DNA from 4 places in the Arthrobacter sp. UYCo732 genome. Region 1 is predicted to be linked to each of the others. Evidence: riboswitches for the same ligand, from Rfam matches in the RefSeq annotation. Region 1 holds a riboswitch; each other region holds the start of a gene.
The links. A riboswitch is a leader RNA that binds a small molecule or an ion and turns the genes downstream of it on or off. The one in region 1 is predicted to bind thiamine pyrophosphate.

Region 1 (7,382 bases):
GCCGGCTGGTGGCCATGGGCGGCACAGTGGCGGGCGTCGCGGTCAACGTCCCTGCCGTGGGGGAGACGGCCGGCGAGCCGGTGCCGTCGGAGGAAATGGCGGGCATGGTGTGGCGTCCTTTGCTTCGGGTGCTCCTTGCCCGATTGTATCGCCGGTACCTGTTGGGGTTGTCCAGCGAACGCCAACGTCCGCAGATCATTAACCCACTGCTTCCGCAGCCTTTGAGCCCGGGTGTGAGAGAATGAACGTGGCTGGAGGCCGACCCACATTCGGACTCCGGTCCGGTGGCTTGTTTCAAGACCGCCAATGATGAGCAGGGCAGGCATCGGATCCTCTGATCCGGCTTCCCGCGACTCCATTGGTCGGCACCTGGTTGTGGCGTGTAGAACAACGGGTTTCAGGACACAGCCGACGGCTCCCACGGGCTGCCGCACCCCAATGCCGGTGCGAACCTGGGAGTATCCACTTGACTTCTGTCAACGCCCGCGGGTTTTGACAATATATGCCCGATGGGTGCCGGATGTGGCGGTGCGTCAGGGGCAGGAGTGTTGCCACATATGGAAAATGAACAAGTACCAGCCGTTGATGTTGAAGCAGTGGCCCCGGATGCCGCCGAGGCGCCCAAGAGAGTTACCAGGACCCGGCGAAAAGCAGCGCCGAAGGTGGCCGATGGTGCCGCCGACGCCGCTGCCCTGACTGAAGCTGTCGCGGGGACCGCCGGCGGCGAAGCATTTGGCGACGCCGCACCGGAAACCAGTGCCCCCATTCGCCGGACGCGCGCCCGCAAGAAGCCAGAGGCCGCCGAGCCGCTGCCCGTCTTCGCCGTCGACGCTACCGAGGCATCCGCCGCCGGGGAGATAGTCCCGTCTGTTTCGGCCGAGTCTGCAGCCGCGGCCACGGAGGTTGAAGCCGACGCGAAGCCCGTCCGCCGCCGTCGCGTTGCCACCCGCAAGACCTCAGCGCCGGCCGTTGCAGCCCCCGAAGCCGCTGCTTCCGAAGCAACCCCTGCAGCAGCCCCCGCCGCTGCGGCCCCTGTTGGTGTAGCCCACGAAGTTGTTGCAGCCCCCGAAGCCGCTGCTTCCGACGCAACCCCTGCAGCAGCCCCCGCCGCTGCTTCCGCTACCCAGGCCCAGGCCGCCGCTTCGGCGGAGGAGGCGGTCGCCGCCGGGCCTGCCAGCCCCTTCGGTTCGCTGTTCCTGGAACCGGGTTCGGCAACGTCGGTGCTCTTCCAGGCGCCCGACCTGACCACTGTTGTCCGGCCTGCTCCCGCCGCTGCTGCGGAAGAAACGGAAGAGGACGACGCCGAAGAAGGCGACGCGGACGTCGCCAACAGCCGCAGCAGGCGCCGTAGCCGTGGCCGCCGCGGGCGTAGCCGCACCGGTGAAAACGACGCCGACGACGGCGACGCCGACGGCGCCGACGGCGACCAGGACGGTGCCGCAGAGGACGATGAAGAATCCGCCGGCCAGGCCGATGAAGGCGTAACGTCCCGCCGTCGCCGTCGCCGCCGCCGCGGTGACCAGGATCTTGAACTGACCGGAGGCGGGGATGACGATCCGCCCAACACAGTGACGCGCGTCCGCGCGCCGCGTGCGGCCAGTGAACCCGCAGTCAACAACCGGGTGACCAGCGTCAAGGGCTCCACCAGGCTCGAAGCAAAGAAGCAGCGCCGCCGCGAATCCCGCGACACCGGCCGTCGCCGCACGGTTATCACCGAAGCTGAGTTCCTGGCCCGCCGTGAATCAGTGGACCGCCAGATGATCGTCCGCCAGCGCGACGACAGAATCCAGATCGGCGTCCTCGAAGACGGCGTCCTGGCGGAGCACTTCGTCTCCAAGACCCAGCAGGACTCCCTGATCGGCAACGTCTACCTCGGCAAGGTGCAGAACGTCCTGCCCTCCATGGAAGCGGCATTCGTTGACATCGGACGCGGGCGCAATGCCGTGCTGTACGCCGGCGAAGTGAACTGGGAATCCGTGAACCTCGAAGGCAAGCAGCGCCGGATCGAAAACGCGCTGAAGTCCGGCGACACCGTCCTGGTCCAGGTCACCAAGGATCCGGTGGGCCACAAGGGCGCGCGCCTGACCAGCCAGATTTCCCTCCCGGGCCGTTACCTCGTGTATGTGCCTGGCGGCTCCATGACCGGCATCTCCCGCAAGCTGCCCGACGTCGAACGCAACCGCCTCAAGCGCATCCTCAAGGACCGCCTGCCCGAGCACGCCGGCGTGATCGTCCGTACCGCTGCAGAAGGTGCTTCCGAAGAGGAACTCACGCATGACATCAACCGGCTGCGGGCGCAGTGGGAGGGCATCGAAAGCCAGTCCACGTCCACCAAGATCCTGGCCCCGGAACTTCTCTACGGCGAACCAGATCTCACCATCAAGGTGGTCCGTGACGTCTTCAACGAGGACTTCTCCAAGCTGATCGTCTCCGGTGAGGAAGCCTGGGACACCATCGAGGCCTACGTCACATACGTTGCCCCGGATCTGGTGGGCCGCCTGGAAAAGTGGACCAAGGATCAGGACATCTTCGCCGCGTGGCGGATCGACGAACAGATCCACAAGGCGCTGGAACGCAAGGTCTTCCTGCCCTCCGGCGGCTCGCTGGTCATCGACCGCACCGAAGCCATGACCGTAGTGGACGTCAACACCGGAAAATTCACGGGCAGCGGCGGCAACCTCGAGGAAACTGTCACCAAGAACAACCTCGAAGCGGCCGAAGAAGTGGTCCGGCAGCTCCGGCTTCGCGACATCGGCGGCATCATCGTCATCGACTTCATCGACATGGTCCTTGAGTCCAACCGCGATCTGGTGCTCCGCCGTATGGTGGAATGCCTTGGCCGTGACCGCACCAAGCACCAGGTGGCCGAAGTGACCTCCCTCGGTTTGGTCCAGATGACGCGCAAGCGCATGGGTACCGGGCTCCTGGAAGTCTTCGGCGAGCAGTGCGAAACGTGCGCCGGCCGCGGAATCGTCACCCACGACGACCCCGTGGAGCACCGCCGCGCCAACACCGTCGCCGCGGAGCACCATGTGCAGCGTGTGGACAGCCGACCCGACACCCAGCGGATCGACAGCCAGCGTAGCGACGCCCAGCGCCCGGACGCCCAGCAGGGCGGCCGGACGGACAGGAAGCGCCGCCGCGGCCGCGGCGGCCAACCCCTCGAGATGGCCCCGGCAGCTCCGGTGCAGATCCACACGGTCCACCCGGATCCCAGCGACGCCGAGCGCCACGCCAAGGCGGAGGCCACCAGGGCAGCCCTTGCCAACATTGCAGCCGCCGCCCATGCCGCGCACCTGCACGACGACGAAGTGGCCCACGCCTCAGCAGCCGGGGGTAATGCTTCCGGCGCGGCGGCCCCGGCTCATGCACCGGTAGAACGGTCCGAGACCGACAACGCCGGCCGCCCGGCCGCTGTGCTGACTTTCGGCGGCGAGCAGGTGGTGCTGCCCTTCGTGGAGCACCACGAGGATCAGCCGCAGGCCCCGGCCCTGACACTGGACAGGCTCACGGAGGCCTTCGCCAAGCTTGGCGTGCCGGCACCTGTTGCAGAAGCCATGCCGACGGAGAGCGCTCAGGCCGCGGGCGAGCAGACCCAGAGCCAGCCGGCGGCACGCCAGCCGGCCGCGGCTCCTGTCCGTCAGGCTCCTGCCGCGGTGGAGAAGGACTACTCCGACCACACCGAGCAGACCCGTACCCGCCGCCCGCGGCGCAACCGCAGTGCCAGCCGTGCCCAGGGCGCAGCTAACGCCACCACGGTGGAGCACCACGAAGCGGTGCCGGTTGAGTCCGCAGGCCATACCCATGCCGCTAAGGCTCCGGAGCTCACCCAGGCTCCTGCCGCTGCCAAACCGGCAGACACCAGCGCACCCATCATCCTGGGCGTAGGGGTTCCTGCTTCGGAACTCTGACCTTTCGCAAGGACATCGGCCAGATTGCCCGGACACTTCACTCATCGGTGGAGTGCCCGGGCATTCCGCGTTTGTGGGGTTCATCTAAAACGGTGTCTTATGGGAAACGCTAGTGTTGGGTACTGACACGGGGTGCCGCGCAGAGAGCCGGCTGAGATCCAGACCCGTTGAACCTGTCCGGTTAGCACCGGCGAAGGAATGTCCCCTATGGCTTCAACCCACGTTCTACCTTCCGTATCTGCCGCCACTCCCGAAACGGCGGCAGCATCCGAAACGCCGCCTGCCCTTGCCACGGTGCATCCGGCACGTGGGCCTTCCAATGCGGTGGACGTGCTGCGGCATACTCCGCGGGTGCTGTCCATTGCCGGATCGGATCCGTCCGGTGGCGCGGGCATCCAGGCCGACCTCAAGAGCATTGCCGCCCTGGGCGGTTACGGCATGGCAGCCATCACCGCGTTGACCGTGCAGAACACCCGCGGCGTCCAAGGGGTCCATGTGCCGCCCGCTGGCTTCCTGGCCCAGCAGCTTGATGCCGTCAGCGATGACATTGCCATCGACGCCGTCAAAATCGGCATGCTGGGCAGTGTGGAGGTGATTGACGTGGTCCGCAGCTGGCTGGAGAAGGTGCGCCCCGCCGTCGTGGTTCTGGATCCGGTGATGGTGGCCACGAGTGGGGACCGACTGCTGAAGGAATCGGCGGAGGCTGCCCTGCTGGACCTGCTGCCGCTCGCGGACCTGATCACGCCCAACCTCGCGGAGCTCGCCATCCTGGTGGGGGAGCCGCAGGTGCGGAACTGGCCGGACGCGCTGGAGCAGGGGAAGCGGCTGGCCGCGGCCACGGGCGCCACCATCCTGGTCAAGGGAGGCCATCTCGACGGCGATGCGTGCCCGGATGCCCTGATTAACGCACGCGGACTGCTCACCCGGCCGGTAGTGGAAGTGACTGGAGACAGGATCCCCACCCGCAACAGCCACGGCACCGGCTGCTCACTGTCCTCGGCCATGGCTACGGCGCAGGCCCGGCTGGGTGACTGGGAAGCCTCGCTGCGGCAGGTGAAGCCGTGGCTCCGCGGTGCTCTGCAGGCTTCCGGTCAGCTGGAGGTAGGCGAAGGCAACGGCCCCATCCACCACTTCCACCACCTGGAGCAGGCTCCCGCCCCCGGGGAATTCGCTGCCGCGCTTCGCCGGGCGGCGGCCCCGGACCTGGCAGTCATTTACGGGCTGGAATTCATCCGGGCGCTGGCTGCCGGCACGCTGGCGGAAGAGCAGTTCGCCTACTACCTCGCCCAGGACGCTATCTACCTTAACGGCTACTCACGTGTGCTTGCCCGCGCCAGTGCGCTGGCGCCGACGGAAGCCGCGCAGCTGTTCTGGGCCCGGTCAGCCCAGCAGTGCCTCGAGGTCGAATCGGAACTGCACCGCAACTGGCTCAGTACGCGCACGGTAGAACCCGTCCTTGGCCCGGTCACCAAGTCGTATGTGGACCACCTGTTGGCAACCTCAGCCGCCGGCAGCTACGGAGTGCTGGTTGCAGCTCTCCTGCCTTGCTTCTGGCTGTACGCCGAGGTGGGAGAAACGCTCCACGCCCAGTTCCTGGCGGCCGGGGCACCGCCGGCACACCCATATGCCGAATGGCTTCGGACGTACGCGGACGAGGGCTTCGCGCAGGCCACCCGCGAAGCGATCGCCTTGGTTGATGACGCCGGACGGAAGGCAGCCGCGGATGAGCGGGCAGCGATGATAGAGGCGTTCACGCACTCAAGCCGTTTCGAAGTGGAGTTTTTCGACGCGCCGCGCCTGCACGCCTGAGCGGCTGTGGCCGCCGCCGCCGGTAGGATAATCGGGCACGGTTCTGAATTGTCAGTGTTGTCCCCACTAGTGGTGCCTATCACAGACATTCGGCCGTAACCAGCCTCATTTGCGGCCGAAGGCAAAATTAGCGTATTCTAGATCTTCGGTGCTTACGCCAACACTTGGGTTACGACCCCACGGCGTTGAGGCACAGCGGGAACCCAGTCAATAAATGGCCCAGGTTCCGCACGCAAATCTAGTAATAAACGTCGAGAGAAGTGAGTTCCCAAGTGGTGTACGCGATTGTCCGCGCAGGCGGCCGCCAAGAGAAGGTTTCCGTTGGAGACTTCGTTACTATGAACCGCGTCCCCGGTGGAGCCGGCAGCACCATTCAGCTGCCCGCACTGCTCCTGGTAGACGGTGACAAGGTCACCTCCGCCGCTGCGGACCTGGCTAAGGTAACTGTCACGGCTGAGATCCTCGATGACCTCCGTGGTCCGAAGATCGTCATCCAGAAGTTCAAGAACAAGACCGGTTACAAGAAGCGCCAGGGTCACCGTCAGGAACTGACCAAGGTCAAGATCACTGGTATCAAGTAACCACCCGTTACTGTTCAGGTTTTCAGCAGATTCCCCAGAATTTAGAGGCAGGCATTTCAAATGGCACATAAAAAAGGCGCGAGTTCCACTCGCAACGGTCGTGACTCCAACGCCCAGTACCTCGGCGTGAAGCGCTTCGGCGGCCAGGTAGTTTCCGCCGGCGAGATCATCGTCCGCCAGCGTGGCACCCACTTCCACCCGGGCGCCGGCGTCGGCCGTGGCGGCGACGACACCCTGTTCGCACTGACCCCGGGAGCCGTCGAATTCGGCACCCGCCGCGGTCGCCGCGTCGTCAACATCGTTGCTGCTGCAGCCGCAGAGTAACAAATAGTTCTGAAGCGGTGGAGCGGGCCATTTGGCCCGCTCCACTGTTCTTTTAACCGCATTACAATCGTCTTGGCGCCTAAGGGTGTCCAGAAACAGCACTGAGGAGATCCACGTGGCGAGCTTTGTAGACCGGGTAGTACTGCACGTATCCGGCGGTACCGGCGGCCACGGCTGTGTCTCTGTCCACCGGGAGAAGTTCAAGCCCCTCGGTGGTCCCGACGGCGGCAACGGCGGCGACGGCGGCAACGTCATCCTCCGCGTTGATCACCAGACCACCACACTGCTGGACTACCACCACGCACCGCACCGCCACGCCACCAACGGCGGGCCCGGCATGGGTGACTGGCGCGGCGGCAAGAGCGGTGAAACCCTTATCCTGCCGGTCCCGGACGGTACCGTGGTCAAGGCCAAGGACGGAACCGTCCTTGCCGACCTCGTGGGTGAAGGCGCCGAGTACGTGGCGGCCGCCGGCGGCCAGGGTGGCCTGGGCAACGCCTCACTGTCTTCGCAGAAGCGCCGCGCCCCGGGCTTCGCGCTCCTGGGCATCGAGGGTGAGTCCAGCGACGTTGTGCTGGAACTGAAGTCCATTGCAGACATTGCACTGGTGGGTTTCCCCTCCGCCGGCAAGTCCAGCCTGATCGCAGCCATGTCCGCTGCACGGCCCAAGATTGCCGACTACCCCTTCACCACCCTGATCCCCAACTTGGGCGTCGTCCAGGCCGGCGATGTCCGCTTTACCATCGCCGACGTCCCT
Region 2 (7,382 bases), on a different contig from region 1:
TCGCAGTCAGGACAGCAAGCTTGTCGCGGATCCTGTCCAACACGGCCACGCCCTCGTCCTTGGATTCGATTTTCGTGTGGACGTGGAAGCCGCATGTCAATTGTTCCTGCGCGGTCAGGCCAAATCGCTCCAGCATCCGCGCATAACGTGGGTCAGGGGTGGTGTGGCTCGCGGAACCGAACGGGGATGTGGCCAGCGCCGCCACCCGGGCCCCGTTCTTGCGGGCCGCCCGGTCCGCGAGCATACGGCCGGCCCGGATCTGCGGTAGCAGCTCTGCGTACTCAAGGCACGGCCGGGTCTGGGTCTCGATCTGCTCAAGTTTCAGCTCGGCGCTGAGGCCCATTTCCTCGGCGTCGTGCGCGGTTTTGTCCCGGGTCTCCGGCGCGTACTGGTTTGCCGGGGCGTCGTCGGCCGCCAGACGGTGCCCTGAAAGCAGGGCATCCGCCAAGGCCAGCGGCTGCCCTGTGTCCGGATCCACGATCAGGAGCTCTTCCTCGACGCCGAAAGTTCGCATGCTTATATTGTGCGCCAACCCGGCAAGCCCGTGGCAGCCCGGGTTGGCACGCTGCGCGGGGAAGGCTACACCGAACGCGCCGTCCGGAAACTCGCAACGGCGGGGCCAGCCAGCCTCGAAAGGGCGTGTGGGCCTTGCCCGACGCGGACCACGAGTTCCTCCAGGCCATCGTCAGCGATTCGCTCGTGACCTGGCATCCAGCGCATCCCACTAGCCTGCCGATAGCCAGCCTGAAGACACCGTCATCCACGGTTTGACGTGCCTGGTCAACAGCTTCGAATTCCACAGTTCCCGCGCGACCTGGCGGAAGGAGATGACCCGTGCCAATGTCGCACAGACCCGGGGTACGCCGTGCTGAGCTACGCCCCTGAACGGATTTGGAACAGTCCGGACAGGGTTTTGCAGCAGATCCTCGCCATGCTGCAACGTGGCCGGCCGCGCGGGTGACGGATTCTGCGGGTGACGGATTCCGCTCAGTCATTCGGCCAAGACCAACCCGCGTGACGGGGCTGCCACGGTCCGAACCCGGGCCGGCCCGAATGATGGTGCAGAATCCGCCGGCCCGGCCCCAGCCTTAGTCCTGGAAGTACTCCACCCTGGCGCCGATGGTGTTCAGCCGCTCGGCCAGGTCCTCGTAGCCTCGCTCGATCACGTAGATATTGCGCAGCTCCGACACACCCCGTGCGGCGAGCATGGCCAGCAGCAGGCAGGCGGCCGGGCGGAGGGCCGGCGGGCAGCCTATCTCGGCCGCGCGCCACTTGGTGGGGCCGTTGACGTAGATCCGGTGCGGGTCCAGCAGCTGCACCTGGGCGCCGAGCCTGTTGAGCTCCGTGAGGTAGATGGCGCGGTTCTCATAGACCCAGTCGTGGATCATGGTCTGGCCGTGGGCGTTGGCCGCGATGACTGCGAAGAACGGCAGGTTATCGATGTTCAGCCCGGGGAACGGCATGGGGTGGATTTTGTCCTCCGGAGCCCGCAGCTCGGACGGCTTGGTGGTCACATCCACCAGGCGGGTGCGGCCGTTGCACGCCATGTACTCCCCGGAGATCTCCAACTGCTGGCCCATCTGCTCCAGCGTGGCCAGTTCGATCTCCATAAACTCGATGGGGACGCGCCGGATGGTCACCTCCGAATTGGTGACAATGCCCGCGGTGATCAGGCTCATCGCCTCAATAGGATCCTCGGACGGGAAATACTCAATGTCGACGTCGACCAGCGGCTGCCCGGTGATCTTCAGTGTGGTGGTGCCAACGCCGTCGATCTGCACGCCGAGCATCTCCAGGTAGAAGCAGAGGTCCTGGACCATATAGTTGGGGCTGGCATTGCGGATCACGGTGGTGCCGCGGTGGTGGGCCGCAGCCATGATCGCGTTCTCGGTGACCGTATCCCCGCGCTCGGTCAACACAAAGGAGCGGTGCTGGTTATCCGGCGGCGGAGCCTGCACCGTGTAGAAACCGGTAGTGGCTTCCACCGCGAGCCCGAACTGGCGCAGGGCCTGCATGTGCGGCTCAACGGTGCGGGTGCCCAGGTCGCAGCCACCGGCATACGGGAGGCGGTACTCGGAGGACTCATCCAGAAGCGGGCCAAGCAGCATGATTACACTGCGGGTGCGGCGCGCGGCGTCCACATCCATGGCGGCAAGGTCCAGGACGGCGGGGCGGCGGAGCTGGAGGTCGGTGTCGTTGAGCCAGGTACATTCCACACCGATGCTGGTCAGGACCTCAACGATCCTGTTGACCTCTTCGATGCGGGCCAGACGGCGCAGCACTGTGGTGCCACGGTTGATCAGGCTGGCGCAGAGCAGGGCCACACCCGCGTTTTTGCTGCTGTTGACATCCACCGTCCCGGAAAGCGTGCGGCCGCCTTCGATCCGCAAGTGCGTCATCTGCGGTTTGCCCACCTTGACGATGCTGCGCTCGAAGATCGCCTCGAGCCGCTGGATCATCTTGAGGCTGAGGTTCTGCTTGCCCTGTTCCATCCGGGCGACGGCGCTCTGGCTGGTTCCCAGTGCGCTGGCGAGCTGGCCTTGGGTCCAGTTCTTTTCCATTCGGGCGTCTTTGAGCGCAGCGGCAATGTGCTCGGCAGTTTCCTGAATCATAGACAAAAAATATCACAGATGAGTTATTCGAGGCATACCGAACCCGCGAAAGGCGAGGGGATGGACCCAAATACCCGATTCATGCGATATTACTCACGCCGCTTTTGGCAGAACCGCGGCGGTGGCGGTGCGCCATCCCTACCGCCAGACGAAGTTCCAGGTCCCCATCCCGGCAGCGGCAGCCACAGCAGCAGCCGCAATCAGCACACCGCCGAGCACCACCCAAACGTCCAGCAGCGAATAGGTGGATTCCCGGGCCCAGGTGCGCCGGGCGGTGCCAAATCCGCGCGCTTCCATGGTGACGGCCAGCCGGGACGCACGGCGGATCGCCTGGACCAGCAACCCGAAGCTTTGCCCGAGAGTGGCCCGCAACCGTTGCAGCGGACTGCCGTGGGAACCCACACCGCGCGCCCGCCGGGCCATCCCAATGGTCTGCCACTCCTCGGCCAGAAGTCCCACCAGCCGCATCGCGGCCAGGGTGCCAAGCACAAACCGGTGCGGCAGCCGGGCCTTCTGCGCCAGCGCGTCGGCGAGGTCGGTGGGGTCCGTACACGTCATCAGCAGGATGGCCGGCAACGCAATCGCAAGTCCGCGCAGCATAAAACCGAGCCCCAGCTGGAGGGAACCTTCGCTGATGGACCAGATCCCGACGTCGAGCAGTACAGCGCCGCTGTCCGCCGCGACGATCGCCGTGCTCCAGCCGCCCACGGCAGCCGCGATGATGAGCGGCCAGCCGCGCTGCCACAGCAGGCGCAGGGTAAGTCCGGCGAGCGGGAAGACCGCCAACTCGGCCGCGAGCGCTACGGAGGCTGACACCCAGTCGATGGACAGCGCCAGCACCAGGGTGATGAGGAAGACGGCTCCGAACTTGGCCAGCGGGTTGGCGTGCGTCAACAGGGCGTGGTTGCCTCGGAGTGTGAGGGCATCCCTCATGCCGCACCTGCTTCCTGGCGGGCGCCGCCCCGCGACGCCGGGCCAAGGCGCAGTTCGGTGCCGCCCAGGACGGCACTGAACTCTTCGTCGTGGGTCACCGAAACCACTGACGTTCCGGCGTCGAGCAGCTCGGACAGGAAGGACGCGAGTTCGGACCATGTGTTGGCATCCTGGCCGAACGTGGGTTCGTCGAGCACTAGCACCCGCGGGTGGGCCGCAAGGACCGTGGCCACGGACAGCCGCCGCTTTTCACCGCCGGACAGCGTGTACGGGTTGGCGTCCACCAGGTGCGTCAGCCGCAGCCGTGCCAGGAGTTCCTCCACACGCTCTTCGCCAAAACCCAGGTGGCGCGGACCGAACATCAGCTCATCCAGCACACGACCCGTGACGAACTGGTGCTCGGGCTCCTGGAAGACCGTGCCGATGCGGGAAATCAATTGCTTGGCGCTCCACGTGAAGGGATCGATTCCGGCACCATCGGAAAGCTCGACGGCTGCAGACATCTTCCCCCTCACCGGCGCCAGGAGTCCGGCGAGGGTGAGCGCAAACGTGGACTTGCCGGCGCCGTTGGGGCCGGTGACGGTGAGTGCCTGGCCGGCGCGGACCTGGGCGGTGATCCCCGCTTGCACCGGCACCGGCGGAATGGTGCGGAAGCCGCGGCGCCGGGGCCGCTCGCGCGACACGGCAACGTCCTCGGCCGCCAGCAGCAGCTGGCCGCCGTCAGCCGAAGCACGCGCACGGGGGCGGGTGGCCGGAACATGGCCCGGCACCCAGACACCGGCCCCGATCAGCATGTCCCGCGCCTCGGCGAGCACCCGGTCCGGCGGGCCATCCAGCAGCACGCCCGAGCCCGGCTGCAGCACCACAATCCGGCCCACCAGGTCCTTCCAGACGGACACCCGGTGTTCCACCACCACCAGGGTGGCGCCGGTTTTGTCGAGGCAGCGGCCCACGGCGTCGCGGACTTCCAGGACACCGGCGGGATCGAGGTTGGCTGTCGGTTCGTCCAGCAGGATCAGCCCCGGCCGCATCGCGAGGATGCCGGCCAGGGCCAGCCGCTGCTTCTGGCCGCCGGACAGAGCCGACGTCGGGCGGTCCAGCGGGAGTCCGCCGCCGAAGCCGCCGGCACCGCCAGCTCCGCCCTGCGGGCGTCCGGCCCTGCGCAGCCCCACGTCATAGAGCGCCTCATGGACCCTCTTCCAGATCTCGTCCCGGGGAACGGCCAGGTTTTCGGCACCAAAGGCGACGTCGTCACCCAGCCTCGAGAGGACCACCTGCGTTTCCGGGTCCTGCTGCATGAGCCCGGCGCGGCCGCGCTGGCTGCGCGGCACCGCGCCGTCGATTAGCAGCGAACCGGTCTCGTCGGCATCGTCCCCTTCATCCCCGAGCACTCCGGCGAGGGCGTGCAGCAGCGTTGATTTGCCCGCACCGGAAGGGCCCAGCAGCAGCACCCGCTCGCCCGGCGCGATGTCCAGATCGAGCCCGCGGACGGCCGGCGCCATGCGGCCGGCGTGCCGCCAGCCCCAGCCACGGGCGGATACCGCGGCCGGGCGCACTCCGGAAGCACCGGCGTCGGAAACGGCCATCAGTGGAAAACGGGCTCCGAACCGGCCTTCCGGGAAGCGAAGGAGCCCAGCACCCCGGTTTTGGCCAGGCCGCGGGTGGCAATCCAGGACACGGCGCCGGCAATGACGGCACCCGAGATCGCGCAGAACAGAATGTAGGTGGCCTTGTCGCCGGCTTCATAGGCGATGTTCCAGCCCCACGGGAGGAAGGAATCGTTCAGGCCGCAGAACAGGCCGGCACCGGCACCGGCGAGCACGGCTGCCGGCAGGTTGAACTTCTTGTAGCCGAACGCGGCGAAAACGAGCTCCGCGCCGAGGCCCTGGAGGATGCCGGAGATCAGCACGGTGGTGCCGTACTGGGAACCCATCATGAGCTCACCGGTGGCGGCAACGGCCTCGCAGAAGAGCGCTGCGCCCGGTTTGCGGACGATGAGCATGCCCAGGACGGCCGGAATCATCCAGCCGCCGGCGATCAGGCCGGTGAGGGGCGGGTACGTGGCGTTCATCGGCGCGGACACCAGCGCCGCACCCTGGGACCAGGCCCAGAAAATGACACCGCCGGCGATGGCGATCAAAGCTGCCACCACGATGTCCACAACCCGCCAGCTATAGCTGGCTTTCTTCATGCCTACTGTTGTCATTTCTGCCTCCTGAGGTACAGGAGGGGAGAGTTCGCGGTTTCGGCACGGACTGCGCCGCCCGGATCCGGACACTCTGAGAAGCTCGACTCCCTTGCGCCGGTACTAACCGGATCAGGTTCGAGGGTCTGCGGCTGTCCGCACTCTCAGCGCCTATCCATCGGTTGCATTGCTGCAGTGCCCGACGGCGGCGCTCCCCTGTCGTAAATAAATCTGCCCTGATGGGCGTGATCCAGTTTACACCGCAGGCGCGGTAGATTGTGGGCCACGGCTGCCGACTTCCCACATGTGACCGTATTCGATCCCGACTCCAGCGACAGCCAGCCGCAGTGCTCGCTCGAAGCGCTGATAGCAAGGACCGACGCCGAGGTCAGCGAGCTGCAGTTCCCGCATTTCACGAAGGACGAATCCCTCCACCTGGGGCTGCTGCTGAAATGCCCTCAATGCTGGTGGGCCTGGGCAAGAGCCGGGCGGCTCAAGTGCCGGCCCCCGGTCCGATGACGTTAGGCTAATGACAATCCCCGATAGCCCATAAGGAGTTCAACGAATGAACCTGCTCATCAAGCTGCTCGGCACCGCAATCAGCCTCGGCGCCGGGTTTGTCGGTACCAAGCTAGTCAACACCGTGTGGGAAAAGTCCACCGGCCGCAAGGTCCCCACCGGCAAGGACGAAGACACCCCCACGAGCCTGCGCTCGGCGCTGACGTTCGCGCTTATTTCAGCCTCGGTCAGCACCATCATCCAGGTGCTCGCCAACCGCGGCACGCAGCGGGCCATCACCAGGTTCGCTAAGAGCCAGGACGTCGTCTAGCGAGTTTTGTCCAGCTAATGGCCCCTGGGCAGTCCTGAAGCCAAATTATCTGGACAAAAACTCTCAGCCGCCGCCGGACGCTTCTTCACGTGCTGACTGCTCACGGGAGGACTGCGCCGCCTTCTGCACCACGGCGTCGAGGTCATCAGAGCTGAGCAGTTCTCGGTGCAGGTGTTTGGTGCGGTAGCCGGATCGGCCCACCATGTGCGCGGACACCGGCACGGTCAGCAGCTGGAAGATCCACGCCACCAGCAGCACCGGCCACACCCACCACGTCCGCATCTGCAGGCCGATGGCCGCCAGCAGCAGGAAGAGCCCGAGCACCTGCGGCTTGGTGGCCGCGTGCATCCGGCTCAGCAGGTCGGGGAAGCGCAGCAGGCCGATGGCGGCGGCGAGGGACATCAGGGCGCCCACCACCAGGAACACCGCCGTCACGGCATCGATGACGTTATCCACCACGCTCGCTTCAGGACTCATGGGTTTGCTCCCGCCGGTCGGCCACGAAACGGGCAACAGTCACCGAGCCGATGAAGCCGACAACGGAAAGCGCCACCAGCAGCATCAGGTTGTTCAGGTGCTTGTTGACGGCCATGTCGATGCACAGCGCGGCGCCGAGGATGGCGAGCAGGACGTCTGAGGCCAGCACCCGGTCCAGCAGCGAAGGGCCGCGGGCAATCCGGATGATGGCGCCGGCCGCTGCCAGCGAAAGAATGACTGCCGTGACGGCCAGGACGGTCTGCATCATGCTGCGGCCTCCTGCCGGACGATTTCAAGTTCTTCCGTGGTCCCCATGATTTTGATCAGGCGCGCTTCAATGGAGCGG
Region 3 (7,382 bases), 400 kb from region 1:
CACCGATGACAAGGACCTTGGCATTCTTCAAGCGCCGCTGACCCACCGCACCGATCTCCGGAATGATGAGATGCCGGGAGTATCGCTCCACCTCGGCCGGAGTCAGCTCGCCGGCGGGCTCAACCAGCGGACTAAGCGAGACAGAGGAATCATTTGCGGTCAAAGTCGAAGCCATACTTCAATGTATGCCCCGAGATACCGCCCGGTCATATTACCGCGCAGTATTGTGTAAATAACGGCAAGGGAAAGTAGGGTAACTGTGGTCCATGAAACGCGGGCTGACCGGGCGTCAGGCGGGGAACCTCCCGCACCTCCACGCACAGCAGGCCAGCGGTCCGCCAGGCTCCCCCGGGACGAACGCCGGGCCCAGCTCCTCGCGGCGGCCCAGGAGGTTTTTGTCGCCAACGGCTACCATGGGGCCGCGATGGACGAGATTGCCGAAACGGCCCACGTAAGCAAGCCCGTGCTGTACCAGCATTTCCCATCCAAACGGGAGCTCTACCTTGCGCTGCTGGACAGCCATCTGACCTCACTGACAGACCGGATGCTCGGCGCCCTGAACTCCACCTCGGACAATGACGAACGCGTCCACGCCGTGATGCGGGCGTACTACCGCTTTATCGCCAGCGACGACCAGGCCCACCGCCTGGTCTTCGAATCGGACCTTATTAATGACCCGGATGTCAGTTCCCGGCTGGAGACTTTCAACAAAACCTTCGCGGACGCCGTCGCCCGCGTCATTGCCGAAGACACCAAACTGCCGCCCCTGGAGGCGCAACTGTTGGGCCGCGGGCTGGCTGGAATGGCGCAGGTCAGCGCCCGGTATTGGCTGGAAACGGACGGGGATCTGGACCTCGACGTGGCCAGCGACCTCATTTACCGTTTAGCTTGGCGCGGAATTTCCCGCTTCCCTAAAGAGTCCTAGACTACAAATAAGAGAACCGAAGAAACTTCGATTGGCTGGGAGGCCCCCTTTTGGAAATTAAGATCGGCATTCAGAACATTGGCCGCGAAATCGTGCTGGAATCGGCTCAGGATGCTGACGCCGTAGCTACGATCGTTGAAGAAGCCATCACCAAGGGCACCGATCTCCGCCTGACGGATGACAAGGGACGCATCATCATTGTCCCCGGCAACGCCCTGGGCTACGTGGAAATCGGTGCCGAAGAGGCCCGCAAGGTCGGTTTCGGCCAGTTCTAGCACGCACGCCGGGCCACCGCCGATGGCGGTGGCCCGCTGCATTCCGAGGGAGATCCCATGCTTTCGCTGACCATCGTTGTCCTGGCCACGGCCGCCGCCGGCTTCGTTGTCTGGGCCAATGACAAACGCCACGCCAGGTACGGCACGGGGCTGCCCGCCGGCGTCGCCGTCGCGGTGGGTGCGGTCAGTTGGATCCTCCTCATCACGGCGGGCTTTGGCTACTTGCCCGGTCTGACCTGGATTCCGTGGGTCCTGCCAATGGTCCTGGGCACTGCGGCGGCCATCGGCGCTGTCATCTACCTGGGCCGGACGCGCGAACGTCACGACATACAGCGGCTCACACAGGCCCTGAAGTTGTAGCCACCCGTTTCAGGTGTTCCACTGGGCCTCGGGCTGCGCAGTCGCGCCGGCCTGGCCGGCCGCTTCGCTGGCTGCCGCCGCTGCAGCGGCGTCCCGCTCAGTGACTTCGCCCCCGGCGTCGTGCGAGGTGTAGCGGATGAACACCCGGTTGTAGCGCCATTCCAGGTCGGGGTGGTGGTTCTGCGCTTCCGCGAGGCGTCCGACGGCGGCAATCAGCTCAAGTGCTGCGGCCGCCGTCGGCGTTTTATACATCGTGACGAGCCCGCCCAGCCGGTACCGCCAGTCAGGCAGCCCGGCCAGGACAGCGTCAAGCCGTTCGCGGGTGAGGACGTCTTTTTTGCCGGTCACAGCGGACTCCTAGGTTGGTTCTGTGAGCCCGACCCGGCAGACGGCAGCGGGCGCCGGGCTAAAGGAATTCGGCCCGGTTTTCCATCGCCGATGATGCCAGGGCGTGCTCGCGGCGCGGAATCCTGCCGGCCGCTTTCGCCAGCCTACCGGCGATGACGGCGTGTTTGAAGGCCTCCCCCATCAACGTCGGGTTCTGGGCCCGGGTCACGGCGGTGGCCAGCAGCACGGCATCACAACCCAGCTCCATGGCAAGCGCCGCGTCGGACGCCGTGCCAATGCCCGCGTCCAGCACCACGGGCACCGACGCGCGCGAGACGATCAGTTCGATGTTGTGGGGGTTGAGGATCCCGAGGCCAGTGCCGATCGGGGCGCCCAGCGGCATGACGGCGGCGGCCCCAAGGTTCTCCAGCCGCAGGGCGAGCACGGGATCATCGTTCGTGTAGGCGAACACCTTGAACCCCCGGTTCACGAGTTGTTCGGTGGCGTCCACGAGCTCGACGGCGTCCGGCAGCAGGGTCTGTTCATCGGCGATGACTTCCAGTTTGACCCAGTCCGTTTCCAGCGCTTCGCGCGCCAGTTCCGCCGTCATCACCGCGTCCCGGGCGGTGAAGCAGCCAGCCGTGTTGGGCAGGACCCGGATCCCGTGGTCCACCAGGAGCTGGAAGAGTGAGCCTGACTCTTTCGGTGAATAACGCCGCATGGCCACCGTGGTCAGTTCGGTGCCGGACGCCACGAGGGCGGCGCCCAATCCGTCGAGACTCGGAGCTCCACCGGTGCCCATGATCAGGCGGGAACCAAACTCCACGCCGTCGATCACCAGCCGGTCCGTGTCTGCTGGGTGGTTTCCTGTGCTGATGCTGCTGGTTACTGGCATGGTGTCAGCCTCCCTGGACTGCGGTGACCAGTTCAACGGTGTCACCTTCGGCGAGTGCCGTGGCATACCACTGGCTGCGGGGTACTACGTCTGAGTTGTGGGCAACGGCCACGCCGAGTTTCTGTCCATCAGTGGCCTGGCCGTTCGCTGCGAGGGGACGGCCCGTGATCTCCGTGACGAGTGTGGTGATGGAGGCGTCGTCGGCCACGGCATGCTGCGCGCCGTTGAGAGTGATATTCATGCTGTTTCCTTAGTCGATTGAAAGGTTGTTCGAGGCTGGCTGGAGAACCTGGCCGGGCTGAGGGCGTGCCACCGGTGATCCTCCCTGCCGTCCAGCAGGTCCCGGCAGATGGCCGCCGCCGCTGGAGCCAGCAGCACGCCGTGGCGGAAGAATCCGGTGGCAATGATCAGCCCGGCGATGTGTCCGACACCGGGCCGGGAGTCGGGTACACGGCCGAGCAGGGGTGCGTTGTCCGGCGTCGCGGGGCGCGCCCGCGCGGTACATTCCAGGAGCTCCAGCTCGGCGACGGCGGGCAGCAGGGCCTGTGCGTCGCGGAGCAACTGGTAGACGCCGCCTGCGGAGACGGCAGTGCTCGGCGTGATGGTGTGTGAAAAGGCAGTGCTCGGCGTGATGGGGCCCGGCAAGGCAGGGTCCGACACGGCGGCGTCCGGGATGGCGGACAGTGCATCCTCCCGCTGGGTTGCGCCGATCACCACGGTGTCGTCCTGCCGCGGGACGATGTAGACCGGCACCCCGTGGACCAGGCCGCGGACGGTGGAGGTGACCAGCGGACGCAGGTGCCGCGGTACGGCGAGGCGCAGGATGTCGCCGTACACAGGGCGGAGAGGCAAGCGCAGCCCGTCCGGCAATCCTTCCAGCGCAGCCGCCTGCAGGCCGTTGGCCACAATGGTCTCTCCCGCAGTGACTGTGCCGCCGTTGGCCAGCTTCACCCCGCTGACGCGTCCGGCATCCCAGAGTAGGGCTTCGGCCCGGTGCCCGACGGCGAACCCGCCGCGGGCGCCGTCCACAGCGGTTCCGGCGCCGGGTTCGTGGCTGGCCAGGACCTGCTGCAGGGACGCCACCAGCTTCCGCGGATCCACCTGGTGGTCCGCCGGGATTTCCAAGGCGCAGGAAATCGCCGGGCTGAGGAGCGGCTCCCTCATCCGTGCTTCCCGGACGGTCAGCGGTTCCACCACCAGGCCGCTGGCCTGCTGCACGGTCCGCAGGTCCATCAGCGCGCGGCGGTCCGCGGCATCGGCACCGACGGCGAGGGTCGGCGTCGTCAGGTAGCCGGTATCCCCCGCCCCGGCCCCGGCGAGGTGGGCTGCGAAGGCGGGCCAGAGGCCGGAGGATTCGAGCATCAGCTCCAGAAGGTCTTCCTCCTGGTAGTGCAGTTCGCTGACGGGCGCGAGCATGCCGGCTGCCGCCCAACTGGCCCCGGAGCCGGGTGCATCATCGATCAGGACCACGGAGCGGCCGGAGCGCCGCACTTCCCAGGCGATCCCGTGGCCAATGACGCCGCCGCCAATGACAGCTACGTCGGCGTGGCAGAAATCGGGACTGCCTGCTGGCTCGGAAGGCGGGCTGGCTGGTGCACTGGCTGGCGGGCTGGCGGGTGCGCCGCTGGATGGGGAGAGCATGTGTTTCCTTCCCTACGCCGGTACTAGCCGGATCAGGTCAAGCGGTCGGCTCTGGTGCCCTCTCAGCCCGGCCGCTTTGTGACGGCTGCAACGGGCTCCCGCAGTACTCACCCAGTTTAGGGGAACTAGGGTAGTTTCCATGAACGCACACTCCGCTCCCGCTACCCCTCCCAGCCACTCCGCCCAGATACCGCCGGAGGCGTCCAGCAACGGCCTGCCCACCAGCGCCAGGTTGTACCTGTGCACCGATGCCCGCCGGGACCGCGGGGACTTCGCGGAATTTGTGGACGCGGCGTTTGCCGGCGGGGTGGACATCATCCAGCTCCGCGACAAGGGGATCGAGGCCGCCGAGGAGCTGGAACTGTTGGCGGTGCTCCAGGCAGCCGCCGCCCGGCACGGCCGTCTCTGGGCCGTCAATGACCGCGCCGACATCGCCATGCTGACGGGCGCGCCCGTCTTCCATATCGGGCAGAAGGACCTGCCCGTGGCATCGGCCCGCACTCTGCTCGGTGCCGGAGCCACCGTGGGGCTCTCCACCCACACTACCGAACAGATCGAGGGCGCCATCCGGATGTCCGCAACGGTGACTGCCGACGGCGGCCTGGACTACTTCTGCGTCGGACCGGTGTGGGCTACCCCCACCAAACCCGGCCGGGCCGCCGTCGGCCTCGACCTGGTGCGCTATGCAGCGGAGGCAGTCCGCGCCGCCGGCGGCGCCCAGGCCACACTGCCCTGGTTTGCGATCGGCGGCATCGATTTGAGCAACGTTGAGCAGGTGGTGGAAGCCGGGGCAAGCAGGATAGTTGTGGTGCGAGCCATCACGGAAGCCGCCGACCCCGCCGCAGCGGCCGGCGCCCTCGTGGTCGCCCTGGACGCCGCCGCATCCTAAGAAACCTGCGCGCAGCGGGGCGGGGCGTGCACGATCCATGGAAATCGGGCTAACCTGACTTTCGTGTCACATCATCGGCTGGCCCCCAATGTCCGCGAGCAGACCAACGCCCTCGCGGCAGCGCTGAGTGCCCTGCGGACCGAACTGGAACTGCCGGGCCCCTACCCTGCAGAGGCGGTCCGCGACGCCGAGGCAGCAGTGGCAGCCCACCAGCTCCCCGCCGCGGACCTGACGGACGTTGAGTTCCTGACGATCGATCCGGCGTCGTCCACGGACCTGGACCAGGCGCTTTCCATCGAACGTGCCGGCGCCGGCTACCGGGTGCTTTATGCCATCGCTGATGTGCCCTCTTTTGTCCGCCCCGGCGGCAGCCTGGATGCCGAAACCCGCCGCCGCGGCCAGACGTTCTACGCCCCGGACGGCCGCATCCCCTTGCACCCTGAAGTCATCAGCGAACAAGCCGGCAGCCTCCTGGCCGATCAGCTGTGCGCTGCATTTGTTTGGGACTTCGGGCTGGACGACGCCGCCCAGGTTTCGACCGTCACCGTCCAGCGGGCCACGATCCGCAGCCGGGCCAAGCTGGACTACAAGGGCGTCCAGGCCGACATCGATGCCGGCACAGCCAACCCCGTGCTGCAGCTCCTGAGGGAAGTGGGGCTCAAGCGCGTTGAACTGGAGCGGCAGCGCGGCGGTGCCAGCCTGAACATGCCGGAGCAGGAGATCGTGCAGACCCCCGACGGCGGCTACCGGATTGCAGCGGCGCCGCAGCTCCCGGTGGAAGACTGGAATGCACAGATTTCCCTCATGGCGGGCATGGCGGCGGCCAAGCTGATGCTGACGGGGAAAGTAGGCATCCTGCGGACCATGCCCGCCCCGGACGAGCGCTCCCTCAGGCATTTCAGGCTCCAAACCGTGGCCCTGGGCAAGGCATGGGATGGGAAAACCAGCTATGGCGAGTACCTTCGCAGCCTCGATCCCACCGAGCCGCGGCAGTTGGCCATCCTGCACTCCGCCGGAATGCTGTTCCGCGGCGCAAGTTACACCGCCTTTGATGGCACTGTTCCTGAGGACGCCATCCAGTCCGCCATCGGCGCCGCCTATGCCCACACCACGGCGCCCCTCCGGCGGCTTATCGACCGCTTTGTCCTGGTGATCTGCGAGGCCCTGAGCAACGGCCGGCCGGTGCCTGGCTGGGCGCGGGAAGCCCTGCCCACCCTGCCGGAAATCATGGCTGGCTCGGACCAACTGGCTGCCCGGATGGAGCGCATGGCGCTGGACACCGTGGAGGCCGCACTTCTGGTCAACCACATCGGCCAGGAGTTCGATGCGATTGTCATTTCCGGGTCCAAGCCGCAGAAGGATAACGGGAACGGAAAGAACGGCAACGGAAACGGAAACGGGCGGGGCGGAGCCGGCAAAAACGGCAACGGCCCCTCGGGGATCATCCAGATCTCCGAGCCAGCCGTGACCGCCCGCTGCGCAGGCGACCTCGAGTCCGGAACCAAGGTCCGGGTCCGCCTGATCTCCTCCGACATCGCCGCCCGCGAGGTCCACTTCGAGTTGCTGTCCTGAACTGACTGGGCACTCCCCTGAGGGGCAAGGCCGGAATTCCATGTCCGTACGGCTAGACTGAAGTAGTAGAAATGGATGCCCGGTCGTTGATTTCCTTGATTTTGGATTCAACAAGCCCGCCCCTACGCGATCTTGAGATAGACCCGCTGGTCACCAGTGCCAGCATTTAGATAGCCCGCGATCGGCTTCCACTGGATTTGCTTGCGCGCCCGAGCGTGCTCCGGTACGGCCTCGTTGGCCAGCCGTTGAGCAGGCAGCGCCAATGCCCAAATGAATAAGGAAACTCACCTGTGAGTGAATTGCATACCCACCAGATCCTGACTGACGATTCCGGCATCGAAACGATCGAACCCGAAGAGACCATCATCTCGGACGAGAAGCCGCACGAAATCGAGGAGAAATCCTTCGCCGACTACAACGTCCGCGCCGATATCGTCGAGTCCCTGGCAGACGCCGGGATCACCCACCCGTTCCCCATCCAGGCCATGACCCTGCCCG
Region 4 (7,382 bases), on a different contig from region 1:
CGGGCCCTGATGCCCCTGCTGGTGGCATCCCAGACCATACCGATCATCGCGATTGCCCCGCTGATGATCATCTGGTTCGGCTTCGGTCTGATGCCAAAGATCATGGTCATCGCTTTGGTCACGTTCTTTCCGGTGACCGTCGGCCTGATCGACGGCTTCAACCTCACCGACCGTGACGCGGGCAATCTGCTGCGCAGCATGGGCGCCAACCGGTGGAAGCAATTCGTCTATGTACGCCTTCCATCGGCTCTTCCTTCCTTCTTCACCGCCCTGCGGATCGGCATTGCCTACGCTGTTACGGGCGCCATTTTCGCCGAGTACATTGGCTCGCGGGAAGGGCTGGGTATCTACATGGCCACGATGAAAAACTCGTTCCGCACCGACCTCGTACTGGCAGCAGTCGCAGTCACCGCCTTCCTTAGTGTGGGCCTGTTCCTGCTGACCTACGCCGCCGAGCGGCTGATCATCCCCTGGCACTCCAAGGAACGCAGGAACCGCCATGTCTGAACCCACCGCTGCCGCACCCAGGGTCGAAGTACGTGCAATTAACAAATCCTTCGAGCTGGGCCACGGACAATCCCGTCCTGTCATCAACAACGTCAATTTCTCCGCACAACAAGGAGAATTCCTTGCCATCATCGGTCCCAGCGGATGCGGAAAGAGCACCCTTTTCAACATCATGGCCGGCCTGGAAAAACCCCGCGACGGCGAAATCCTCATCGATGGGCGCTCCGTCACCGGGGAACGTGAACACTTTGCCTACATGCCGCAAAAAGACCTCCTCTTTCCCTGGCGCACTATCCTTCAGAACACCGCTCTGGGCCTGGAAGTCTGCGGCGGAAGCAAAAAGACCGCGCGGGCACGTGCCGCCAGCCTCTTCCCGGCCTTCGGGCTGGCCGGTTTTGAGAACTCGCATCCCTTCGAGCTCTCCGGAGGAATGCGGCAAAGGGCCGCCCTGCTGCGCACGGTCGTCCAGGACCGTGACGTCCTATTACTGGATGAGCCCTTCGGCGCCCTCGATTCCCTCACCCGCACCGACATGCAGGCGTGGCTTCAAGATGTCTGGTCCCACAACTCCTGGACCGCGGTCCTGATCACCCACGACATCCGTGAAGCGATCTACCTGGCCGACCGGGTCGTCGTACTCAGCCCCCGGCCCGCCTCCGTGCGCCTAAACCTCCCCATCGACCTGCCCAGACCACGTCAACTGTCGATGATGGCATCGGCCCGGTTCGCCCACTACGAACTGCAACTCCTCGAAACCCTTCACCGGCCCGGCAACCTCAACGACACCACGGATGCTGCCCACGGAAGGCCTCGGGCCTGAAAGCACAAAGCCCGAGAGGACTCCAGGGAGGAGGGACGTTCCTGACGGAAGGCTATCCAATACGCCCGCTTGGAGCCCCTTGTCGTCAGGGGAACCAGCTTGTGGCAACCCTGTCGCGGACGGTATCGGATGATCGGAACCGCCGCCATGCCGTAGTGGCGCTTTTACGCAGGGGCGCCGACAGCCGGGCGGTCCAGCCCGAGATGCCCGCGCAGCGTCGAGGCGGTGTAGCGGGTGCGGAAGAGTCCTCGGCGCTGGAGGACAGGGACGACGTCATCGACGAACTCGTCCAGGGAGTCGGGCAGCAGCGGGGGCATCAGGTTGAACCCGTCAGCGCCCCCGGAGCGGAACCAGAGCTCCATCTGGTCAGCGATCTGCTCCGGCGTGCCGACCATTGTGCAGTGGCCCCCTCCTGCGGCCAGGCGCCCAAGTAACTGCCGCACGGTGGGACGTTCGGTTTCAATAATGCGCAATATGGTGGCATAACGGCCCTGCGGCCCAGTAAATTCTGCCGCCGACGGCAGGGACGGCACGGGGGCGTCCAGCTCCCAGCCTGTACAGTCCTGCTGCACGAACGTGCCCAGCCGTGTCAGGGATTCTCCGGTGGGCAGCAGCGTATCCCCCCGGTCCTGTTTGGCCCGGGCTTCGGCCTCGGTGGAGCCCACATACGTCACCAATCCGGGCATGATCGCTACCTTCCCCGGATTACGCCCGGCCGCAGCGATCCGCTGTTTCATATCCGCATAGTAGGCCTGGGCGCTGGGAAGATCGTAGGCAACGGCGTAAATCCCTTCCGCGTACCGGGCGGCAAGATCCCGGCCGGCCCCGGAAGCACCGGCCTGGAACAGCACGGGGCGTCCCTGTGGGCCCCGGGGCACGTTTAAGGGCCCCTCCACCCGGAAGTGGTCGCCCTCATGATGCAACGGCCTGACCAGGGCCGGATCGGCATAGAACCGGGCTCTGTCCCGAACCAGCGCATCATCAGCCCATGAGTCCCACAACCCCAGCGCTACCTCAATGAACTCTGCGGCGCGGCCATAGCGCTGCGCGTGGTCGGGCATCGCTTCCAGACCATGATTGCGGGCTTCAGCATCGAACATGGACGTGACCACGTTCGCCCCGATACGTCCGGCACTGATGTGATCCAGGGAGGCGAGCATCCGGGCGGCATGAAAAGGGGAATAAAAGGTGGCCGAGACGGTGCTGATAAGCCCGATGTTTTCCGTTGCCCGGGCCATGGCCGCCAGCGCGGTCAACGGTTCCAGAAACCATCTCGGACCGGCGCCGACGTCACCGGCGGACTGCCCGTCGGCGAAGAACACGGCATCGAAAAGGCCGCGTTCGGCGCTTTGTGCGAGCCGCTCATAGTAACCAATCTCTCCGAGCTGCTCCAGCGGCGATCCGGGCCGCCGCCAGGCAGCACCGTGGTGGCCGGCTCCCAGCAGGAAAGCGTTCAGATGCAGTTGCCGTTTCCCGTTCATCGCGAGGCCGCCTAGTCCATGACCAGTCCGCCGTCGACCACCAGGTTCTGCCCGGTAACCGACCGCGCCCAGGGCGAGGCGAAAAACAAGATGGCATCGGCGAACTCGGCCGGGGTGGTGACCTTACCCAGGGGGGTCGAAGCGGCAATGTAGTCAAAGACCTCCTCCGGCGTTGCGGCGCTGGCATCGGTGGTGCGCAGCAGGCCGCCGGAGACCATGTTCACGGCAATATTGTGCTGCCCCAGATCCTTGGCCATGGTGCGGGTCAATGACAGCAGGGCGGCCTTGGCCGCGGTGTAGTCGTGGTACGGGACCACCGGGTTCTGGAACAGATTGGTCCCGACGTTGATGATGCGCCCAAACCCGTGGCCACGCATCCCCTCCCAAGCCTGCTGGGTCGTGTTCAAAGCCCCCCGGACACTGCCGCCGAATTGTGCCTCAAAATCCGCCCATGAAATATCCCCGGCGCCGGAGCGGGCATCGCCGTTAAACGAGAAATCGGCCAGCGCATTATTGACCACAGTGGTGACGGCGGAACCGAAATGGGCCCGGGCCTGCTCCAGCATCACCGACACCTGACCGGAGTCGGTGACGTCAGCCTGCAGTGCAACAGCGTGCTCAGGGCCATAACCGGCGGCCAGTTCCCCGGCGGCTTCGGCGCTGCGGCGATAATTGATGACCACCCGCGCCCCCCGGGCCGCGAACGCCTGCACAATATTGCTGCCCAGACCGCGGCCACCGCCGGTCACAAGAACGATTTGTTTTGCCAGTTCCATCAGTTTCTTCACCTTCGGATAAGGCGAAAGGATGCGATCCGGGCGCCAGGACCGTGCGAACCGTTGCAGGACATCCCTTCGCTAGTGTCAACTAGATCAGGTTCAACGGGTGTCATCTCAGCCGGGCCAACAAGCCGCCCGGCACCCCGTGTCACTGGGACCGATTATACCCACCCCCGGCCAAACCAGCGCCCTCACCTGCCCGTGCTGCCGCCGTGCCCTGCCCGACCTGATTCCCAAACGGCTGTCGTGCCGGACACCACGGCGCGACCGCCGGGCCTCCCGTACCTGCGGGCACCGGTCTCCCCCGGGTGGACCGGACGGCCCTTAAAACCACCAAAATAGACACCTCCAATGTCCGCATCAACCTACAGCGCCCCCTCAGAGGTGCAACGTTGGTGCGGCAGCGTCGGAACCGTCAGAGCCCGGTACCCCGGGGAAGGCCCCGGGACCGGGTGCTCACCCGGGACAGGAACGGTTGGGTTCCATAACTGGTGAAAATGATGGATCGGACCTGCGCCTGAACCGACCTGCAGTTCCCAGGCATGAAGCAGACTGTCCTGCAGCCACGCTTTGGTCACCGTCAAGGCCTCTGTCCAATCACCAAAGCGCACCTGCAGGGTCGCCATGGCGGAGGACATGGAGCATCCCGTCCCATGAGTATTGGCCGTCTCCACCCGCCGGGCAGTGACCCTCGTAAAACTCCCGGTTCCCGGCCAGCCGTCAGGCAGCATGCGGGGTTGAATGCCGCCGGCTGCCACCGGATCTTCACCGGTCACGGCGTGAGCGGAACGAGCGCCAGCCGGCCCGAACTGGACAAGATGCGGGATCACCTGCGGGACGGTGACGAGGTGGTGGTCTGGAAGCTGGACCAAGCTGGGGGCGCAACACCCGTACCGCTACCTCAGCATAGGAAGCAACGAACTGGTCTGATGAGGACCAAATGCGACGCCACAGACGGCTGAAATGGGTGCGTGGCCCGCGATTTACGTTTCTGCGGGGCACTCTTGCCGGACACCCGCGATGATGATGGCCGCGGCCACGGAAAAGCACTGAGCACTGAGCTGGACCGCCACGTTGCGCTGACAGAACGACGCCAGATATCGCTGCCATTCACAATGCAAAGGAATCGGATGGCGTGTCGTATTTATTTCGAGGCCGCTGACCGGCCGTCTCAGTTCCTTGAAACCGGAACACTCCTGATGGGACAATCCCCCACAGTCGCCCATCACACTGTCAACATTCGGCACAGTGCGCGGATGAATATTCGTGGCGGTGTTCTGTGATCGCTCGGTGTCGCCGCCCAGGCTTTGCGCCGTCTTGAATCCGCCCGTTTCAAGACACAGAGGTTTCGAGACACCGCGTCGGATCAGGAGAAGGAATCGACCGCCCGCACGGGAACCGACTGTGAGAATGTCACTGTCAATTGAGCCTAGTGGGCGGAAACCGCGCCCTGGCCGGGGACCACCCCCAGAGCGTTGACAACCTACCGTGACGCCGTTAGCTTTCCTGTTACGAAGTCGTCTTCGTGATCTCGGATCGGGAGTGCCGTCTTGGCTATTGAACTGTCAAGCCCCGGGTTTGGTGGAGGGTTTGTTAGACCCGTTCCATCGTTTTGATGGTGGGCAGATTGGTTACGTCCCGTGGAGTGGTGTAGTTCCCGGCTTCTGAGCATCGGATTTCCGACGTGAAGAGCCATCGTGCGATGGTCAGTGAGTACCGATCAAAGAACTCACAAAGGACACAAACACACGATGGCTCCAGACCAGTCTGCCCTGCTCGACCTTCTTGGACAACTGAAACTCACCGATGTCTCCGACCGGATCCGCACCGCGACCGAAACGCTGTACCAGCAGCTCATCGAGGCCGAGGCGACCGCGTTCATCGGCGCCGCCCCGTTCCAACGCTCCGAGGCACGCACCACCCAACGCAACGGGTCCCGGCCCAGGACGTTGACGACCACCGCCGGGGACCTGAACCTGAAGATCCCCAAGCTTCGGAACGGGTCGTTTTTCCCGGCCCTGCTCGAGCGGCGCCGCCGCGTGGACCAGGCCCTGTACGCGGTCGTGATGGAGGCCTACCTGCACGGGGTCTCCACCCGCAAGGTCGACGATCTGGTCAAGGCGCTCGGGGCCGACACCGGGATTTCCAAGTCCGAAGTTTCCCGGATCTGCGAGGACCTGGACCATGAGGTCGGTGCGTTCCGGGACCGGGACCTCTCCGCCATGGACTACCCGTACGTGTTCCTGGACGCAACCTACTGCAAGGCCCGCGTCGGGCACCGTGTGGTGTCCCAGGCGGTCGTGGTCGCCTTCGGCGTGGCCGCGGACGGGCGGCGGGAAGTCCTGGGCTTCGACGTCGGCGACAGCGAGAACGAGGGATTCTGGACCGCGTTCCTGCGGTCGCTGAAGGCCCGCGGGCTGGACGGGGTGCAGTTGGTGATCTCCGACGCCCACAGCGGCCTGAAGAAAGCCATCGGGACGGTATTCCAGGGCACGGCATGGCAGCGCTGCCGGTCCACTTCATGCGTAACGTGCTCTCGACCGTGCCGAAGGGGTCCCAGGAGATGGTCGCCTCGATCATCCGCACCGCCTTCGCCCAGCCCGATACCGGGCACGTGAACACCCAGTTCGATGAGGTGACCCGGATGCTGCACAAATCGCATCCGAAGGTCGCCGCGATGCTCGGCGACGCCCGCGACGACGTCCTCGCATTCGCCGGGTTCCCGGCCAGGCACTGGCGCCAGATCTGGTCCACGAATCCCATGGAGCGGGTCAATAAAGAGATCAAAAGACGAACCGACGTCGTCGGGGTCTTCCCCAACCCGGCAGCGCTCCTGCGGCTCGCCGGCGCGGTTCTCGTCGAGCAACATGACGAGTGGGAAGCCGGAGACCGCCGCTACCTCTCCGAGGCCTCCATGGCCGAACTCAAGGCCATGAATACGGCACCCGCCGAACCCGTAGAGGAGGCGATTTTGCTCCCCGAACTCACTGCAGCATAATCAGAGAACTGACCCGCACGGTGTCGAGGCAAACTCCACCACTCAGCGGGACGTAACCGGCAGATTTGAGCAGAAAATGGTTTCGGCTTCTACCGGCGGTATATAGCCGATCTCGCCGTGGAGACCCTGCAAGTGATGACCCTAGTGCCTTGCGCGCACCGTGGTGATGGACTCGTTCAACATCGTCCGTCCCACCGGCGATCCCCTGGACAGGTGAAGGCAGCAGACGAGTGGAAACAGCAGTAAGGGTTTAGGACTTGTCGCCGCTGATGAGCACGACCCTCGCGGGTAGAGACTCGCCCGCGAAACTGCCCGGAGCATCCGCGAGCCCCGAACGCTACACTTCAGGTCGTCTCTCAACCCCAGGGTTGCAAGACTGGTCATCGACACATTTCGATGCCTGTGGATTTGACCGCTTTGTGGCGGCCTTTTTTGATCGTTCCATGTCGCTAGTTGCCGATGACAAGGATGCTTGCGGCGGCTTCGACGACGTCGTCGTCAGTGATGGTCTCGAGTTGATTGATTTTGAGTACTCTCTGGATTTGAGGGAAGAGGCGTTCGAGGAGTCGGAAGTTGCCGCGGGTGATTCGTTCGATTGCGGCGATGGCTTGGGCATCGGTGAAATCGTCAGGGTCCAGGGTGTGGTTGAGGCGTTTCCAGTGTCGGTCCAGGACAAAGAGGAGTTCATCCCGCCCAAGGGCAAGGTATCGGTGCGAGAAGCCCAGGCGGCTGTAGAGCTGCGGGTAGTGGCGGAAGCGTTGGTCGATGCCTGGCATGCCGATCAGAATGATCGCGAT

Region 2: linked by a shared signal. The riboswitch ahead of ABIB45_RS10165 (ECF transporter S component) and the one ahead of ABIB45_RS02095 (bifunctional hydroxymethylpyrimidine kinase/phosphomethylpyrimidine kinase) in region 1 are both predicted to bind thiamine pyrophosphate.
Region 3: linked by a shared signal. The riboswitch ahead of ABIB45_RS00230 (FAD-dependent oxidoreductase) and the one ahead of ABIB45_RS02095 (bifunctional hydroxymethylpyrimidine kinase/phosphomethylpyrimidine kinase) in region 1 are both predicted to bind thiamine pyrophosphate.
Region 4: linked by a shared signal. The riboswitch ahead of ABIB45_RS18710 (3-oxoacyl-ACP reductase) and the one ahead of ABIB45_RS02095 (bifunctional hydroxymethylpyrimidine kinase/phosphomethylpyrimidine kinase) in region 1 are both predicted to bind thiamine pyrophosphate.

The regions. Positions count from the first base shown of each region.
Region 1 is NZ_JBEPPJ010000001.1:445,470-452,851, forward strand. It holds gene ABIB45_RS02085 (vitamin K epoxide reductase family protein) at 1-106, opposite strand, end outside; gene ABIB45_RS02090 (Rne/Rng family ribonuclease) at 558-3,911, shown strand; TPP riboswitch at 4,030-4,127, shown strand; gene ABIB45_RS02095 (bifunctional hydroxymethylpyrimidine kinase/phosphomethylpyrimidine kinase) at 4,110-5,720, shown strand; gene rplU (50S ribosomal protein L21) at 5,993-6,301, shown strand; gene rpmA (50S ribosomal protein L27) at 6,362-6,625, shown strand; gene obgE (GTPase ObgE) at 6,741-7,382, shown strand, end outside.
Region 2 is NZ_JBEPPJ010000005.1:131,551-138,932, forward strand. It holds gene ABIB45_RS10145 (glutamate--cysteine ligase 2) at 1-514, opposite strand, end outside; gene ABIB45_RS10150 (UDP-N-acetylglucosamine 1-carboxyvinyltransferase) at 1,089-2,612, opposite strand; gene ABIB45_RS10155 (energy-coupling factor transporter transmembrane component T family protein) at 2,751-3,545, opposite strand; gene ABIB45_RS10160 (ABC transporter ATP-binding protein) at 3,542-5,131, opposite strand; gene ABIB45_RS10165 (ECF transporter S component) at 5,131-5,751, opposite strand; TPP riboswitch at 5,822-5,958, opposite strand; gene ABIB45_RS10170 (DUF4235 domain-containing protein) at 6,296-6,559, shown strand; gene mnhG (monovalent cation/H(+) antiporter subunit G) at 6,623-7,036, opposite strand; gene ABIB45_RS10180 (MrpF/PhaF family protein) at 7,026-7,304, opposite strand; gene ABIB45_RS10185 (Na+/H+ antiporter subunit E) at 7,301-7,382, opposite strand, start outside.
Region 3 is NZ_JBEPPJ010000001.1:44,589-51,970, reverse strand. It holds gene moeB (molybdopterin-synthase adenylyltransferase MoeB) at 1-175, opposite strand, end outside; gene ABIB45_RS00260 (TetR/AcrR family transcriptional regulator) at 260-925, shown strand; gene ABIB45_RS00255 (DUF3107 domain-containing protein) at 976-1,200, shown strand; gene ABIB45_RS00250 (hypothetical protein) at 1,258-1,560, shown strand; gene ABIB45_RS00245 (4a-hydroxytetrahydrobiopterin dehydratase) at 1,570-1,908, opposite strand; gene ABIB45_RS00240 (thiazole synthase) at 1,967-2,782, opposite strand; gene thiS (sulfur carrier protein ThiS) at 2,787-3,023, opposite strand; gene ABIB45_RS00230 (FAD-dependent oxidoreductase) at 3,020-4,423, opposite strand; TPP riboswitch at 4,416-4,535, opposite strand; gene thiE (thiamine phosphate synthase) at 4,563-5,312, shown strand; gene ABIB45_RS00220 (RNB domain-containing ribonuclease) at 5,376-6,884, shown strand; gene ABIB45_RS00215 (DEAD/DEAH box helicase) at 7,175-7,382, shown strand, end outside.
Region 4 is NZ_JBEPPJ010000020.1:6,516-13,897, forward strand. It holds gene ABIB45_RS18695 (ABC transporter permease) at 1-507, shown strand, start outside; gene ABIB45_RS18700 (ABC transporter ATP-binding protein) at 500-1,327, shown strand; gene ABIB45_RS18705 (LLM class flavin-dependent oxidoreductase) at 1,492-2,808, opposite strand; gene ABIB45_RS18710 (3-oxoacyl-ACP reductase) at 2,820-3,584, opposite strand; TPP riboswitch at 3,641-3,743, opposite strand; gene ABIB45_RS18715 (bifunctional hydroxymethylpyrimidine kinase/phosphomethylpyrimidine kinase) at 3,953-4,318, opposite strand; gene ABIB45_RS18720 (recombinase family protein) at 4,241-4,549, shown strand; partial or broken gene ABIB45_RS18725 (IS256 family transposase) at 5,339-6,585, shown strand; gene ABIB45_RS18730 (AAA family ATPase) at 7,035-7,382, opposite strand, start outside.